One region of the Eoetvoesiella sp. genome, then DNA from elsewhere that is predicted to be linked to it. Evidence: predicted binding sites of a transcription regulator. Region 1 holds the regulator's gene; each other region holds the start of a gene.
The links. Region 1 encodes HrcA, which represses chaperone genes, less so after heat shock. Its sites were predicted from a motif close to TTAGCACTCNNNNNNNNNGAGTGCTAA; they were not measured.

Region 1 (5,459 bases):
GGGCCAATGCCAGCGCCTTGTCGGCCTGCTGCCAGTGCTGCCAGGCTTGTTGCACCTGCCGGGCAAGCGCGGTGTGGCCGCCCTGGGCGTCGAGCAGTTCGCGCTGGCTCGATGCCTTGAGCAGGCTTTGGTGGGCGTGCTGGCCGTGGATGTCGACCAGGTGTTCTCCCAGTTCGCGCAGTTGGCCCAGCGTGACCGGCAGGCCGTTGATGAAGGCCTTGCTGCGTCCCTGCTGGTCGATGACGCGCCGAAGCACCAGGACGTCGTCGGAGTCCAGCTCTTGTTCGGCAAGCCAGCCGCTCAGGCTTTCGGGGGCCTGGAAAACGGCGCTGATGTCGGCCCGGCTGGCGCCTTCGCGTATGGATCCGGCATCGCCGCGCGCGCCCAGCGCCAGCGACAGCGCATCGATGAGTATGGACTTGCCGGCGCCGGTCTCGCCCGAGAAGACGGTAAAGCCCGCCTCGAAGGGGATTTCCGCCTGGTCGACAATGACGAAGTCACGGATGTGCAGGGTGCGCAGCATGGCTTATTCGGTTTCGTCCGACAGTTGCGGCATGCGATTCCATTGCAGCTTGCGCCGCAGGGTGGAAAAGAAGCTGTAGCCGATGGGGTGGATGAACTGGACGGTATGCTGGGCCCGGCGCACGTCGATGCGGTCGCCGGGCTGGCAGTCGGACCAGGTTTGCATGTCGAAGTGCACGCTGGCGCCGGATTCGACGCGGCCCAGCGCGGTGATGGTCATGCTTAGCAGCCCGCTGTCGGGAATGGCGATGGGCCGGTTCGACAGCGCTTGCGGCGCGACGGGTACCAGCAGTATGCCGTTGAGCCGGGGGTGTAGGATGGGGCCGTTGGCCGAAAGGGCATAGGCGGTGGATCCGGTGGGGGTGGCGATGATGAGGCCGTCGGCGCGCTGGCTGTACATGAACGAGCCGTCGAGCTCGACGCGCAGTTCGATCATGCCGCCCCGTCCCGCACGGTTGATGACGACGTCGTTCAGGGCGATGCCCGAGAACAGGGTCTGGTCGCCGCGTACGATCCGTCCTTCGAGCAGGATGCGTTCTTCGACCTCGAAATTGCCGTGAATGACGCTGGCCAGCACGTTGGTGGCGTCGTGCAGGGGGATGTCGGTGATGAAGCCCAGCCGGCCATGGTTGATGCCGATAAGCGGTACTTTGCTGGGCGCGAGCATGCGGCTGGCGCCCAGCATGGTGCCGTCGCCCCCCATGATGACGGCCAGGTCGGCCTGCCGGCCGATTTCTTCGTAGCTGGCGACGGGGTATTCGGCAAGGCCGGTGTTCTGCGCCGTTTCGGCTTCGATCAGTACCTTGCATCCCGCCGCCCGTATGGTTTCGGCCAGACTGCGCAAGGGGGCATCCAGACCCGTATCCTGGTGCCTGCCGATAAGTGCGACAGTTTTAAAATGCATGTGGGAATACCTTGTCGAGTTTTTTTTAGGATATTTAGGATAAATTGATTATATGTTCCCCCGGGGGGTTGTGGCTGTACGTAAAACACCCTGTTTGCCGCCGAATTGCGTAATATACGAATATGGATGATCGAGCCAAAGCGCTTTTAAAAGCCCTGATAGAACGTTATATCGCCGACGGGCAGCCCGTGGGTTCGCGCACGCTGTCGAAAGTATTCGACCTTTCGCCGGCCACCATACGCAACGTCATGGCCGACCTCGAAGAGCTCGGGCTTATCCATAGTCCCCATGCCTCGGCCGGGCGTGTTCCCACGCCGCGCGGCTATCGCATGTTCGTCGACAGGCTGCTGGCGGTCCAGCGCTTCGAAGTCCTTCAGCCCAGCGAGATCCGCGAAATGCTGCCGGCCGCCGAGCCCAGCCGGGCGGTCAGCGCCGCCGCGACGCTTTTGTCCAACCTGAGCCAGTTCGCCGGCGTCGTGCTGGCGCCCAAGCGCGCCCAGGTGTTCCGCCAGATCGAGTTCATCCGCTTGTCCGAAAAACGGGTGCTGCTCATCATCGTCACGCCCGACGGCGACGTGCAGAACCGCATCCTGTTCGTGCAGCGCGACTACCTCGAGCAGGAACTGCTGGAAGCCAGCAATTTCTTCAACCACCATTTCGCCGGCATGTCCTTCGAAGAAGTGCGGGTGGCCATCGCCGACGAACTGTCTTCCCTGCAGGCCGATATTTCCCGCCTGATGCAGGCGGCGGTCGAGGCCGGCACGGCCAAGGTCGACACCGACGAATCCGTGGTCATCTCGGGCGAAAGCAAGCTGCTCGACATCTCCGAAATCGCCTCCGACATGGATCGCCTGCGCCGCATGTTCTCGCTGTTCGAGAAAAAAACCGACCTGCTGCAGCTGCTGGACGTATCCAGCCGGGCCCAGGGGGTGCAAATCTACATTGGCGGCGATTCGCAATTGGTGCCCATGGAGGATGTCTCGGTCATCACCGCGCCTTATGGCGTCAATGGCAAGGTGGTGGGCACCTTGGGCGTCATCGGTCCGACCCGCATGTCCTACGAGCGCGTCATCCCCATCGTCGACATCACCTCCCGCCTGCTGTCCAATGCGTTAAGCCATAATCAAACCTGATCCCGCTTCATTGCCAGCCCGTTTTCGCCGCCGGCATTGCCGCGGCTTTGCTTTTGCCAGGAATTTCCGTGTCCCGATTTCTCCCCGAGCCGTCCGATCCGCATGCCCTCGAGGCTACCCCTCCCATCCGCCTGGCCGGGCCGATTGGCGTTCTCATGATCAATCTGGGCACGCCCGACGAGGCGACGGCGGGCTCGATCCGCAAATACCTGGGCGAATTCCTGTCCGATCCCCGCGTCATCGAAATGCCGCAGTGGCTTTGGCAGCCCATATTGCGCGGGGCGGTGCTGCCCTTGCGGCCGCGCAAGCTGGCGCCGCGCTATAGGGAAATCTGGCTGGAGCAGGGGTCGCCCCTGCTGGTGTACAGCCTTGCCCAGGCCCGGGCGGTGCAGGCGGCGCTGGTCGGGACGGGGATCGATGCCGTGGTCGAAGCCGGCATGCGCTACGGCAACCCTTCCATCGCCGATGCGCTGGCGCGCTTGCGCGGCCGGGGGTGCGAGCGCATTCTTGTCCTGCCCATGTATCCACAATACGCGGCCAGCACGACGGCCACCGCCGTGGACGCGGTCATGGCCTGCCTGGCGCGCGTGCGCAACCAGCCGGAACTGCGTTTCGTCAAGCGCTACAACACCGAGCCGGCCTATATCGAGGCGCTGGCCCGCCAGCTGCGGCAATTCTGGCAGGAGCGCGGCAAGCCGCAGCGCCTGCTGCTCAGTTTCCATGGCCTTCCCCGTGTTACCGTGGAGCAGGGCGATCCCTATCACCGCGATTGCATGGAGACCGCCCAGGCCTTGCGCCAGCATCTTGGCGAAGACGGGCAGCTCGTGCACGTGGCGTTTCAAAGCCGTTTTGGCGCCCAGCGCTGGCTCGAACCCTACACCATGCCGACCCTGCAGCAGTGGGCCAGGCAGGGCATTGCCCAGGTCGACGTACTGTGCCCCGGCTTCCTGGCCGACTGCCTCGAAACTCTGGAGGAAATCCAGATGCAGTGCCGAGACGCCTTCCTGGGCAGTGGCGGCAAGCAGTTCCGCTACATTCCCTGCCTGAACGGCGATGCGCAGTGGGCCGAGGGTCTTGCCCGGCTCATCCGGCGCCATATTGAAGGCTGGCTGGCGGGCCGAGGATAGTCCGGATGGGCAGGCCCTGCTTGCAGACGGGGCGATCAGGGCCGGTTCAGGGCTTGAAGTTGGGGAAAACGTCCCCACTTTCATACAATCAAGTTTATTTCGTAGCGGAGTTCCCCCATGTCGTCAACGGATCAACCCTTTGATTCCAAAAAAGAAAACCCAGCAACGGACACGTCCGAGAAGCTCGAGATCAACGAGCCCGAAATCGTGGAGTCCGATATCGAGCAGCCGGAGGATCTGGCTGTCTTGCTGAAGAACGCCGAAGCCCAGGTTGCCCAATACTACGAGGAACTGCTGCGCGCCAAGGCCGAGGTCGAAAACGTTCGCCGGCGCGCCCAGGAAGACGTGGCCAAGGCCCGCAAGTTCGGCACGGAGTCGTTCGCCGAAAGCCTGGTGCCCGTCAAGGACAGCCTCGAAGCCGCCCTGGCCCAGGCCGACCAGACCGCCGAGGCCTGGCGCGCGGGCGTGGAAGCCACCCTCAAGCAACTGGTCGGGGCTTTCGAGCGCAATCTGCTCAAGGAGGTCGCGCCCGAACCCGGCGACAAATTCGACCCCCACGTGCATCAGGCCATTTCGTCCATTCCGTCCGAACAGGCCGAGGGCGCGGTGGTCCAGACCTTGCAGAAAGGCTACACCATCGCCGAGCGCGTGCTGCGGCCGGCCCTGGTCACGGTTTCGTCCGGCCAGCCTGCCCAGTAGAGTGCAGTGCACCATAAAACATAAAACACGGGGAAAAACGGGCTTGAAAAGGCTGTGCCAGCCCCCACTTGTAGAACATCTCGTATTTCATCATTCAAGAATATTTTTCAGGGTTGCAGATCATGAGCAAAATTATCGGTATTGACCTTGGCACCACGAACAGCTGTGTTTCCGTCCTGGAAGGCGGCAAGGTCAAGATTATTGAAAACTCCGAAGGCGCGCGCACGACGCCTTCCATCGTCGCCTACATGGGGGACGGCGAAGTGCTGGTCGGGGCTCCCGCCAAGCGCCAGGCCGTCACCAACCCCGCGAACACGCTGTACGCGGTCAAGCGCCTCATCGGCCGCAAGTTCGACGAAAAGGCCGTGCAAAAAGACATCCATTTGATGCCTTACAAAATCTTCAAGGCCGACAACGGCGACGCCTGGGTCGAAGCGCAAGGCAAGAAGCTGGCGCCTCCCCAAGTGTCGGCCGACGTGCTGCGCAAAATGAAGAAAACCGCCGAGGATTACCTGGGCGAAGAAGTCACCGAGGCCGTCATCACGGTTCCGGCCTACTTCAACGACAGCCAGCGCCAGGCCACCAAGGACGCAGGGCGCATCGCCGGGCTGGACGTCAAGCGCATCATCAACGAGCCCACCGCGGCGGCGCTGGCCTTTGGCATGGACAAGGCCGAAAAGGGCGACCGCAAGATCGCCGTGTATGACCTGGGCGGCGGCACCTTCGATATTTCCATCATCGAAATCGCCGACGTCGATGGCGAAAAGCAGTTCGAGGTTCTGTCGACCAACGGCGACACCTTCCTGGGCGGCGAAGACTTCGACCAGCGCATCATCGACTACATCATCACCGAGTTCAAGAAGGAAAGCGGCGTCGATCTGTCGAAAGACGTGCTGGCCCTGCAGCGCCTGAAGGAATCCGCTGAAAAGGCCAAGATCGAGCTGTCCTCTGCCCAGCAAACCGAGATCAACCTGCCGTACATCACGGCCGATGCCTCGGGCCCCAAGCACCTGAACCTGAAGATCACGCGCGCCAAGCTGGAAGCGCTGGTCGAAGAACTCATCGAGCGCACCA
Region 2 (5,459 bases), on a different contig from region 1:
CTTGGCTCCGTACGGACCGATCGGATCATTGGTTTCCACGAAATCGGCATGCAGCAGGGGAACCGATTCGGCCGTCGCCATCGTGTAGTCGGCGAAATTGCCGTTGGCGATGCGCCCGTCTTCCAGCTTCAGTTGTTCGTACAGCGCCCAGCCCATTGCCTGCACGCAGCCGCCGTTCGCCTGCCCGTGCACGGCGGTGGGGTTGAGCGCCTTGCCCAGGTCGTCCGAAAGATAGCTGCCCAGCACCGTGACCTGCCCCGTCTCGGTATCGACCTCGACCTCCACGGTCTGCGCCGCGAACGAATGCGTCGGCGCGCAGTTTCCATACAGATCGGAATCCGGCTCTTCGGTGGGAGGATCCCAGGTTTCCGTCACCTGGAAGCCTTCGCCGCCATGGCGCCAGATATGGGCCCGCGCCAGCTCGTCCAGGCCCAGCCTGCGATCGGTGCCGCGCACCTGCACGCCGCCGCCGTCGGCCAGTTCCAGGCTGCCCGGGTCCGCCTGCAGCAGATCTTCGGCCAGCACCAGCAGCTTGGCGCGCGCCGAGCGACAGGCCTTGATGGCGGCGTTGCCCGCCGACATGGTCACGCGGGATGCAAACGAGCCCAGGGCGTAGGGCGCGCTATCCGTATCGGGAGGCATGAGGCGCACTTGCGACAGGGGTACTTTGAATTCATTGGCGATGATCTGGGTGAGCATGGTCATCGCGCCCTGGCCCATGTCGCATTCGCCGCACTGCGCCACGATGCCGCCGTCCTCGTTCAGCTTGATGGCGACCGTCGAGCCGTCCCAGTTGCCCATCGTGCGATTGCCGCAAACATGCATGGCGGCGGCCAGGCCCAGGCCGCGCCGGCGCACGCCGGTACCCCGAGGCGCCGCGCGCTTCGCGGCCCAGTCCACGGCTGCCGTGGCATTGGCCACGCACTGCTTGAACCCGGTGCTGCGTATCTTCCAGCCATGCACAGTGGTGTCGCCCGCGCCAATGGCGTTGCGCTCGTAAATTGCGGCGGGATCCAGGCCAAGCTCGCGCGCCATGGAGTCGATGTGGCTGTTCAATGCAAACAGCATCTGCGAACCACCGAACCCGCGGAATGCGCCGTGAGGAGGCGTATTGGTATAGACCAGTTCGGCGTCGCAGCGCACGTTGGCGTTGCGGAACATATTGTCGCTGCGCATGGACGACACATGCATGACCTCGCCGGCCAGGCCGGCATAGGCGCCGCAATCGGCGACGATGCGTACATCCTTGGCGACGATGATGCCTTCGCGCGTCATGCCCAGCTTGAGCGTGATGCGCTCGGGAACGCTGGTACAGCACGACAGGAAGTCTTCCAGCCGGTTGTTCAGGAGACGCACCGGGCGCCGGGTGCGCAGGGCCAGCAGGCCAGCCACCAGTTGGTTGTCGTCCTCGACGATCTTGCCGCCGAAGCCGCCGCCGGTGGTCTGCTGCGAAACGCGCACCGACGAAATAGGTAATTCAAGGGCCTTGGCGATTCGGGCACGCGCCAGCGACACGGTCTGGGTCGACGTCCAGACATGCAGCCGGTCATCGGCCTCGAGCGAGGCGACCGACACCATGGGCTCCAGATAGCCAGGATATTGCGAAGAAGTGGTGTAAGTGGCTTCGTACACCAGATCCGCCTTGGCGAAGGCGGCATCCACGTCGCCCCGATGAAAACGGATCTCGTGGGCGACATTGTCCTTGCGGCCCGGATGCACGGTGGGCGCCTCGGGGTCCATGGCTTCATCGGTGGTCAGCAGTGCGGGCAGCTCTTCGTATTCGACACGGATCAGATCCAGCGCATCGCGGGCTATGTCTTCGGAAATGGCTGCGACGGCAACCACTTCCTCGCCCGCGAAGCGAACCACCTTCTTCGCCAGAATGTAGCGATCCTTGACCGGCCCTCCACCCCAAAGCGTATTGGGCGCGTCATCGCCGGTAAGCACCGCCCTCACGCCCGGCAAGGCCAGCGCGGCCGACGTATCGATGCTGACGATGCGGGCGTGCGCGTAGGGGCTGCGCAAAATCGCGCCGTGCAACATGCCGGGCACCTTCAGGTCTCCGGCATACTTCGCCCGGCCCATCACCTTGGCCTGGTGATTGACCTGCGGAATTCCCTTGCCAATCGTGGAATGCCGCGACGTCAGGTCGTCGACCTGGGGCAGATCTTCGATGAGATCGACCGTTGCAGAGTCTTTCATGGCTACATCGCCTTCCAAATGATTCATATATGAAACAAAGTTTTAATATTCTGTTATTTTGGACTTATCAATTTGAGGAATCAACAAATAATTCCACCTATTGACACGCGCAAAACATTTTGATAAATCATAATAAGAATATGCCGGGACTACATTTTGCAGGCTTCGGATAGCCCGATAATTTTTGATTCCTCAAAATTTTGTTCTTGATTCAGGTGCGGACGCAGCGCAAAATCCTGTTTATTATGACTTATCAAATTGATAAGTCATAATAACACCTATCAATCGCTTCGCGTTCCATTTTCCACCCCCGCCCGGAGACAATCGGGCCATAAAAAATATCAAAGCTGGCCGTGAAAACACATCAATCAACCCGCCGCCGTTGGGAGCATATCGAGCCAGACGGCTCCAACCTCACCGTCGAGGATTTTCTTTCCGTCCCCATAGTCAGGATCGCGGCGCACCTCAAGCGTTTTCCCTCCACCTATGCCGGCCAGGCGGACCTGACCCTGCCCCAGTGGCGCCTGCTTTCCGTGGTGGCCCACCATCGCTCGATCGCCCTCAAGCAACTGGCTGAAGTCTCGGCCAGCGACAAGGCGATGGTCAGCCGCACGGTCAAGGAACTGATCCAGCGCGAACTCGTCTACACCACCTCCATGAATGCCGGCGACCGTTCGCTGGTCTGCAAGATCACGCCCAAGGGCGCCAGGATGGTGGGCGAAATCATCCCCAAGGCCTGCGCCAAGCACGCGGAACTGCTGCTCACGCTCACCCCCCGGGACCGGGTGCGCTTGTACGACATCCTGCAAAAGCTGCAGGGCGTCTGCGCGGAAATGGACTGATCCGGCATGCAAAGAGCCGAAGCCCGGCCAGACAAGGCCTGAACGCGCAAAAAGGGAATTCCAGCCGCTGCCGGCCGCCCACCTCCCAGCCGTTGCAGGCCGCCGTGGACGTGGTATCCGCCCGTAGCACTAAAAATGTAACAACCCTACTGGCAGTACTTGAAGAATTCCACATCGCCCCTATAATTAGCACTCGAAGGGGCAGAGTGCTAACAGCCAGTCCCCACGGTTAATGTTGACCAATTTTTTTGATACAGGAGTTCCTTCATGGCACTGCGTCCTTTGCACGATCGCGTGATCGTCAAACGTCTGGACAACGAGCGTACCACCGCTTCGGGTATTGTTATTCCTGAAAGCGCCGCTGAAAAGCCCGATCAAGGCGAAGTCATCGCTGTCGGTCCTGGCAAAAAGACCGAAGACGGCAAAATCCTGCCTGTTGACGTGAAAGCTGGCGACAAGGTTCTGTTCGGCAAATACGCCGGCCAGGCCGTGAAAGTCGATGGCGAAGAACTGCTCGTCATCCGCGAGGAAGAAATCCTCGCCGTCATTCAGTAATTTACAACCGAATTAAGCAAGGAATACAAGAATGGCTGCTAAGCAAGTACTATTCGGCGACGACGCGCGCACCCGCATCGTCCGCGGCGTGAACACCCTGGCCAACGCCGTCAAGACCACCCTGGGCCCCAAGGGCCGCAACGTTGTGCTCGAACGCTCGTTCGGCGCCCCCACCGTCACCAAGGACGGCGTCTCGGTTGCCAAGGAAATCGAACTGAAGGACAAGTTCGAAAACATCGGCGCCCAACTGGTCAAGGAAGTTGCCTCCAAGACCTCCGACAACGCTGGCGACGGCACCACCACCGCCACCGTTCTGGCTCAAGCCATCGTCGAAGAAGGCCTCAAGTACGTGGCCGCCGGCATCAACCCCATGGATCTGAAGCGCGGCATCGACAAGGCTGTCTCCGTCGGCATCGAAGAGCTCAAGAAAATCTCCAAGCCCTGCACCACCAGCAAGGAAATCGCCCAGGTCGGCTCCATTTCGGCCAACAGCGACTCCTCCATCGGCGAAATCATCGCCAACGCCATGGACAAGGTCGGCAAGGAAGGCGTCATTACCGTTGAAGACGGCAAGTCGCTGGAAAACGAACTGGACGTCGTCGAAGGCATGCAGTTCGACCGCGGCTACCTCTCGCCCTACTTCATCAACAACCAGGACAAGCAGGTTTCCGTGCTGGACGATCCCTACGTTCTGATTTTCGACAAGAAGATCAGCAACATCCGCGATCTGCTGCCCGTACTGGAACAAGTTGCCAAGTCCAGCCGTCCTCTGCTCATCGTGGCTGAAGACGTCGAAGGCGAAGCGCTGGCCACTTTGGTCGTGAACAACATCCGCGGCATCCTCAAGACCACCGCCGTCAAGGCTCCCGGCTTCGGCGACCGTCGCAAGGCCATGCTCGAAGATATCGCCATCCTCACCGGCGGCACGGTCATCTCCGAAGAAACCGGCGGTTCGCTTGAAAAAGCCACGCTCGAAGAGCTCGGCCAGGCCAAGCGCATCGAAGTCGGCAAGGAAAACACCATCATCATCGACGGCGCCGGCGACGGCAAGTCGATCGAAGCGCGCGTCAAGCAAATCCGCGTCCAGATCGAAGAAGCCACGTCCGACTACGACCGTGAAAAACTGCAAGAGCGCGTGGCCAAGCTGGCCGGCGGCGTTGCCGTGATTCGCGTCGGTGCTGCCACCGAAGTCGAAATGAAGGAAAAGAAGGCTCGCGTCGAAGACGCTCTGCACGCTACCCGCGCCGCGGTCGAAGAAGGTATCGTTCCTGGCGGCGGCGTTGCGCTCATCCGCGCCAAGGCTGCCATTGCCAAGGTCAAGGGCGACAACATCGACCAGGAAGCCGGCATCAAGCTGGTCCTGCGCGCTGTCGAAGCTCCGCTGCGCACCATCGTGGCCAACGCCGGCGCCGAGCCCAGCGTTGTCGTGAACGAAGTCGCCAACGGCAAGGGTAACTACGGTTACAACGCAGCCAGCGGCGAGTACGGCGACCTGGTCGAGCAAGGCGTCCTGGATCCCACCAAGGTTACCCGCACCGCGCTGCAAAACGCGGCTTCGGTTGCCAGCCTGCTGCTCACGACGGAAGCCGCTGTGGCCGAAATCGTCGAGGACAAGCCGGCCGCCGGCGGCATGCCCGACATGGGCGGTATGGGTGGCATGGGCGGTATGGGCGGCTTCTAAGCCACCTTGCTTCGCCGACTGGCGCAGGCTCCGGCCGGCGCCGGTCACCCAAGGTACGGCAAGCCCCCGCGGGCTTGAACAGCACCCCAAAAGCAGGATTGCGATCCAGCCTTTTGGGGTGTTTTTCATGGCGCGCCGATTTGCATATTTTTCGTGGTCCGTATTAATTTGTCATATTA
Region 3 (5,459 bases), on a different contig from region 1:
CGCTGCTTGGCGACCGCTTCGATTTTTTCCCGCAATTGCGGGTCGCGTTCCAGCAACTGGTTGAAATCGCGTTCCTGCAGCATGAGCAGTTGGCTATACCCCAGCGATGTGACACGGGCCTCGAATTCCATGCCCTTGATCAAGGCGACTTCGCCGAAGAACTCGCCGCTGCCAAGCTCGATGGTGGTTTGGTCTGGCAGGACGATGACTACCGCCCCCGAGGCCACGAAGTACATGGCCCGCGTCCGCCCCGCTTGCATGCTGACCTCTTGCCCCGGCACCACCAGCCTGGGCTTGAGCAGCTTGCCGATGGCATGCAGGGTGTCGGGCGACATGCCCTCGAACAAGGGCACGCGCTTGATGAGGTCGTCGGCGCTCATGGCGATGTCGATGGCCGGCCGCTGTTCGACGTAGACCCAGCGCTGGTCTATTTGCTTGAGCAGGTCGGCGTACACCTCGCCGCTGATCAGGAACTGCGACAGCATGTCGCGATAGCGCATGCGCTCCATGGAGCGGGCCATGCGCCCCAGATACGATTCCTGCAGCCACAGGGCGAACGAAGGATACTGGAGGTTCAGCGTCTGCAGCGCGCTGTCCAGGCGCTTGAGCCTGCGCTGATGCGCCTGCACGATGATGTCGGTGGCTTCGTTGCCCAGCATGGGGGGCAGCTCTTTGCGGGCGAACGCCAGCAAATGCTGGGCTTCGGAGCGTTTAGTCCGAAGGCTCATGAAACGCTTGGCGATTTCGTTGGCCAGCCAGCTTTGGAAGCCGAAGGCGTAATTCAGGCGCAAGGCCAGCCTGAACGCCATGGAATAGCGCATGTCGGCCTCGATGGCCGCCTCGAAGCCGGCCAGCCCCCCGGCGCGCACGGCATCGCTCATGCGCTCGGCGCGCGCCAGCACGTTCTCGGCAATGCGCCAATCCACGATCTGGGCCTTGAGCATTTCGAAGAACATTTCCTCTTCGCGCGACGCCACGATGGCCAGGCCCACCGCCACCTTTTCGTCCTGCGTCAACTGCCGCACCTGGCCATCGTTGGCGCTGGCCAGGGTAGTGTTGAAGACCGAACGGATGCGGGTCTGGGCCTCGGCGCCGATATGCTCATTCTGGGCGATTTCGTCGGTTTTTTCCTGTAGATCTTCGAGAGCGACGATGAGCGCCTGGTTGCGGATGGTGCGCTCGATGGGGGAAAGCTGGTTCAGGCGCAGCTTGCGAATAAGCGGACGCAGCGACACGCCGTTGATGAAAAGCGTCAGCAGGACGAAGCTGGTCGTCGCCACCGCAATGAACTGGCGGGCTTCGTAGGGCACGTGCTGCTGCTCGGTGACCGCCAGCGCCAGAGCCAGCGACACCGCGCCCCGCAAGCCGCCCCACCACATGGCCGCCCGATAGGAGCGGCTGACCTTGGTGCTGAGCCCCATCCGTCCCAGCAGCGGCAGCACGCCGAAGACCATGACGGCGCGCGCGGCCAGCGTGACCACGAACAGCAGCGCCACCAGCAGGATTTCCACCCAGGTCACGTCGGTCATCATGCGCGGGATCAACATGGCGGCAAACAGGAAGATCAGCGAATTGGCCCAGAACCCGAACTGCGACCACGAATGCTCGAGCTGCTCGAACGTGGTGGGCGACATGCGCGTGCGGCCGGACGACCCGACGACCAGGCCGGCAATGACGGTGGCAACCACGCCCGATGCTCCGAAATAATGCTCGGTGATGAAGAAAGTCAGATAGGCCACCGCCACGGTCAGGGTGACCTCGGACATGGGCCAGCCCCGCAGCAGGATGAACAACCAGCACGCCAGGCGTCCGATCAGGAATCCCGCCAGGCCGCCGAACAGGAAGCTGTACAGGAAGCTGGAAAAAATGGACTGCACCGAAACGTCGGTACTGCCGCTGTACAGCATGGTAAGCAGCACCGAATACAGGGAAATGGATGCCGCGTCGTTGAACAGCGATTCGCCTTCGACCAGGGTGGTCAGGCGCTTGGGCGCCCCCACCTCGCGGAACATGCCGACCACCGCGGCCGGATCGGTGGTGGCCACGATGGCGCCCAGCATCAGGCACACCACCAGGCCGTAGTCGGACGCCGCGCTAAGCGAGAACCCCACGGCCACGGTGCACACCACCACGGCCACGATGGCCATCATGAGAATGGGACCGATGTCGTCGAGCAAACGCCGCACATTGGTGGCCAGCGAGGTTTCGAACAAGAGTATGGGCAGGAAAACGTAGATGATGGTCTCCGAGGAAACCTCGAAGTGCTGCAGCACGTTGAAAATGCCCGACAGCACTCTGGGCATCCAGTCGTGCACATGGATGATCACGCCCAGGACGATGCCGACGATGGCCAGCAGCACCGAGTACGGCAGGCTCAGGCGGCCGGCCAGGGCCGGCATGAAACACACCAGCGCCAGAAGCACCGCCACCCCGAAAACCAGAAACCCCACATCCATCGTCAACGACACCCTCGAAATGGTATGAACACGTTTTGCCGCGGCAGGAGAGGCGGAACGCCCGCCATCGCGAAGCACGAGGCCGATTCGGCATGGATGCCCGAACCGGCCTGGCCGCCTGCCGGGAGCGTGGCGGCGAACGGCTTCCTCCGCCCGTGCTGCCGGCGCCCGTTCGCGTAGGATACGCTTTTTTTCTTTCCGGATTCAGATAATAGACAGGAGAAACGTGGCGCCGCTACAGCCGAATGTGTAGCGCAAGGTGCGCGACGCATAAAAGGTGCCCCCTCGCTGCGCCGCGCGAGCGGCTTGCTGCCCCCGAGGGGGCTTTTTACCTTGGGGCGACCCGCACGGCGCAAAGCGGCGGCGCATAAAAAATGGGACACCGTGCTGGTGTCCCATAAACATCCGCTTCAAAAGGGAGGGGATTGAGGAGAAGCAGAAGCGGACGAATGAACAACAGATACGAGCCAGAAGCAGGTACCAGTCATATTGCTCATGATGATTAGTGTCGCCGCCGGACAATAAGTTCGGCAATTTTTACGGGAATTTGTATTTAGTTGTAAAGCACAAAACCGGCCGCGAGCCGCCCCTGGGGCGGCGATCAGGCCGCGGCCAGGGATTGGCGCATTTTCTTGAGCGCGGCCGCTTCGATCTGGCGGACGCGTTCGGCCGAAACGCCGAATTCGGCGGCCAGTTCGTGCAGCGTGGCGCCGCCCTCGTCCTGCAGCCAGCGCGCTTCGATGATGCGGCGCGAGCGCGGATCCAGGACCTGCAGGGCATCGGCCAGGCCGGCACCCTGCTGATCGTCGTGGAACCGGCGCTCGAGCACCTGGGTGGGCTCTTGCGCGTCGTCGGACAGGTAGGCGATGGGCGCAAATGCGTCTTCGTCGTCGTGCGGGCTTTCCAGGGCCATTTCGTGGCCGGACATGCGCACTTCCATTTCGCTGACGTCTTCAGGCCGAACATTGAGCTCGGCGGCGATTTCCTGGATCTGCTCGGGATTGAGCGCGGAACCGTCGGGGCGCATGCGGCGCAGATTGAAGAACAGCTTGCGCTGCGCCTTGGTGGTGGCTACCTTGACCATGCGCCAGTTGCGCACCACGTATTCGTGGATTTCGGCCTTGATCCAGTGCACGGCAAACGAGACGAGGCGCACGCCGCGATCGGGGTCGAAGCGCTTGACGGCCTTCATGAGGCCCACATTGCCTTCCTGGATGAGGTCGGCATGCGGCAGGCCATAGCCCAGGTATTGACGGGCGATGGAAACCACCAGCCGCAGGTGCGAAAGAATAAGCTGGCGCGCCGCGTCGAGGTCGGTGTCGTCGCGCACTTTTTTGCCCAGCTCGATTTCTTGCTGGTGCGTGAGAACGGGCAGGCGATGGACGGCGCTTATGTAGGCTTCGATGGTGCCAAGCGCGCCAGGGTTTGCAATGGCCGCTGTCAAGGCCGTATTGGACAAGGCCAGGGAATGCGAACTGGATGTCATCGTTTTGGGCGATCCTTAGAAAGAAAAACCACGTTATCAGATATTAGCACTCTGTTGCCGAGAGTGCTAATTTTATGACTGCCCCATAGGGAAAAAGTTCTGAAAACAGCCCGGATTTCAATTATTTAAATTGTTTCTCCGGAAAGGTCCGCGCGAGGCTCTAGCTGATAATAATTCCCATTTCATGTAGAATTAAGCGGTTTTTTGCCACGGCCAACCCAACCGGCTCTTTACACCCGCGCACCAGCACCGCCCCTACCTTATTTTGCAACCCCGTATGAAGCCCTCGCCTTCAGTTCGCCGCCGTACTTATTGGCTTAAAACCCTGCATCAATGGCACTGGATGAGCTCCGCCTTGAGTCTGATCGGGCTGATCCTGTTCGCGGCCACCGGCCTTACCCTGAACAACGCTGCCCTGTTCGAAAGCGCGCCTTCGGTCATCACCCGCCACGCCACCATGCCCCAGAACCTGCTGCAGGAACTGCCGCCGCCGGCCTCGGCCAAAAAGGGCAAGCTGCCCGCCACTGCCGAAACCTGGCTCGACCAGCAACTGGGCATCCGCATACATGGCCGGCCGGCCGAGTTCTCGGCCGACGAAGTCTACGTATCGCTGCCCGAGCCCGGCGGCGACGCCTGGCTTTCCATCGACCGGGCCAGCGGCGAAGTCGAATACGAGCACAGCAGCCGCGGCTGGATCGCCTACCTGAACGATCTGCACAAGGGCCGGGACACCGGCGTGGTCTGGAGCTGGTTCATCGATATTTTCGCGGTGGCCTGCCTGATTTTCGGACTGACCGGCCTGCTGCTGCTGAAGTTGCATTCCAAGAACCGGATCTCGACCTGGCCCATGGTGGGCCTGGGCCTGGTCTTTCCCGCCGTCCTGCTGATACTTTTTAGCCACTAACCATGAAACACCTGCTCAAGACCACTCTCGCATGCGCCCTGGCCGGCATTTCCGGCGCCGGCGCCCAGGCCGCGGAAATGACCATCCAGGTCACCATTCCGCGCATCGACGCCACCGAATACCATCGCCCCTACCTGGCGGTCTGGCTGGAAAGCGCCGACAAGAAAACCGTGCGCGACATCGCCGTCTGGTACGAACAAAAGAACACCAAGAACGAAGAAGGCAAGAAGTACCTCAAGGACCTGCGCCAATGGTGGCGGGTCAGCGGGCGCAGCCAGGGTGCGCCGGCCGACGGGGTAAGCGGCGCCACCCGCGCGGCGGGGGTTCAAACCATACGCGTCGACAGCAAGCAGTTGGCCGGGCTGCCCGCCGGCAACTACGAACTGTCGATCGAGGCGGCGCGCGAAAAAGGCGGACGCGAACTGCTGCGCCTGCCCCTGGCCTGGCCACCCGCCAAGGCCGATACGCAAACCGTCCAGGGCCAGCACGAACTGGGCGCCGTCGAGATCAAGGTAGCTCCGTAGGCAGCCCGCAACCCTGGCGCCGCCAGGATCGGGCCGTAACCATTCCATTCTGGCTCTTCCGGGAGCCGCCGCTCAACACCCGGCCACGG

Region 2: VNT00_RS01050 (co-chaperone GroES) is a predicted target of HrcA. The motif match lies at 3,231-3,257, and genes of this name have one in related genera.
Region 3: rpoH (RNA polymerase sigma factor RpoH) is a predicted target of HrcA. The motif match lies at 3,986-4,012, and genes of this name have one in related genera.

Annotation. Positions count from the first base shown of each region.
Region 1 is NZ_DATMGA010000015.1:7,503-12,961, forward strand. Features, by position in the region: gene recN (DNA repair protein RecN) at 1-523, opposite strand, end outside; gene VNT00_RS04260 (NAD kinase) at 527-1,426, opposite strand; gene hrcA (heat-inducible transcriptional repressor HrcA) at 1,549-2,559, shown strand; gene hemH (ferrochelatase) at 2,628-3,686, shown strand; gene grpE (nucleotide exchange factor GrpE) at 3,804-4,385, shown strand; gene dnaK (molecular chaperone DnaK) at 4,508-5,459, shown strand, end outside.
Region 2 is NZ_DATMGA010000007.1:2,947-8,405, reverse strand. Features, by position in the region: gene VNT00_RS01060 (xanthine dehydrogenase family protein molybdopterin-binding subunit) at 1-2,085, opposite strand, end outside; gene VNT00_RS01055 (MarR family winged helix-turn-helix transcriptional regulator) at 2,556-3,044, shown strand; gene VNT00_RS01050 (co-chaperone GroES) at 3,312-3,599, shown strand; gene groL (chaperonin GroEL) at 3,631-5,280, shown strand.
Region 3 is NZ_DATMGA010000021.1:72,584-78,042, forward strand. Features, by position in the region: gene VNT00_RS06825 (cation:proton antiporter) at 1-2,456, opposite strand, end outside; gene rpoH (RNA polymerase sigma factor RpoH) at 3,058-3,942, opposite strand; gene VNT00_RS06835 (PepSY-associated TM helix domain-containing protein) at 4,220-4,846, shown strand; gene VNT00_RS06840 (DUF2271 domain-containing protein) at 4,858-5,370, shown strand.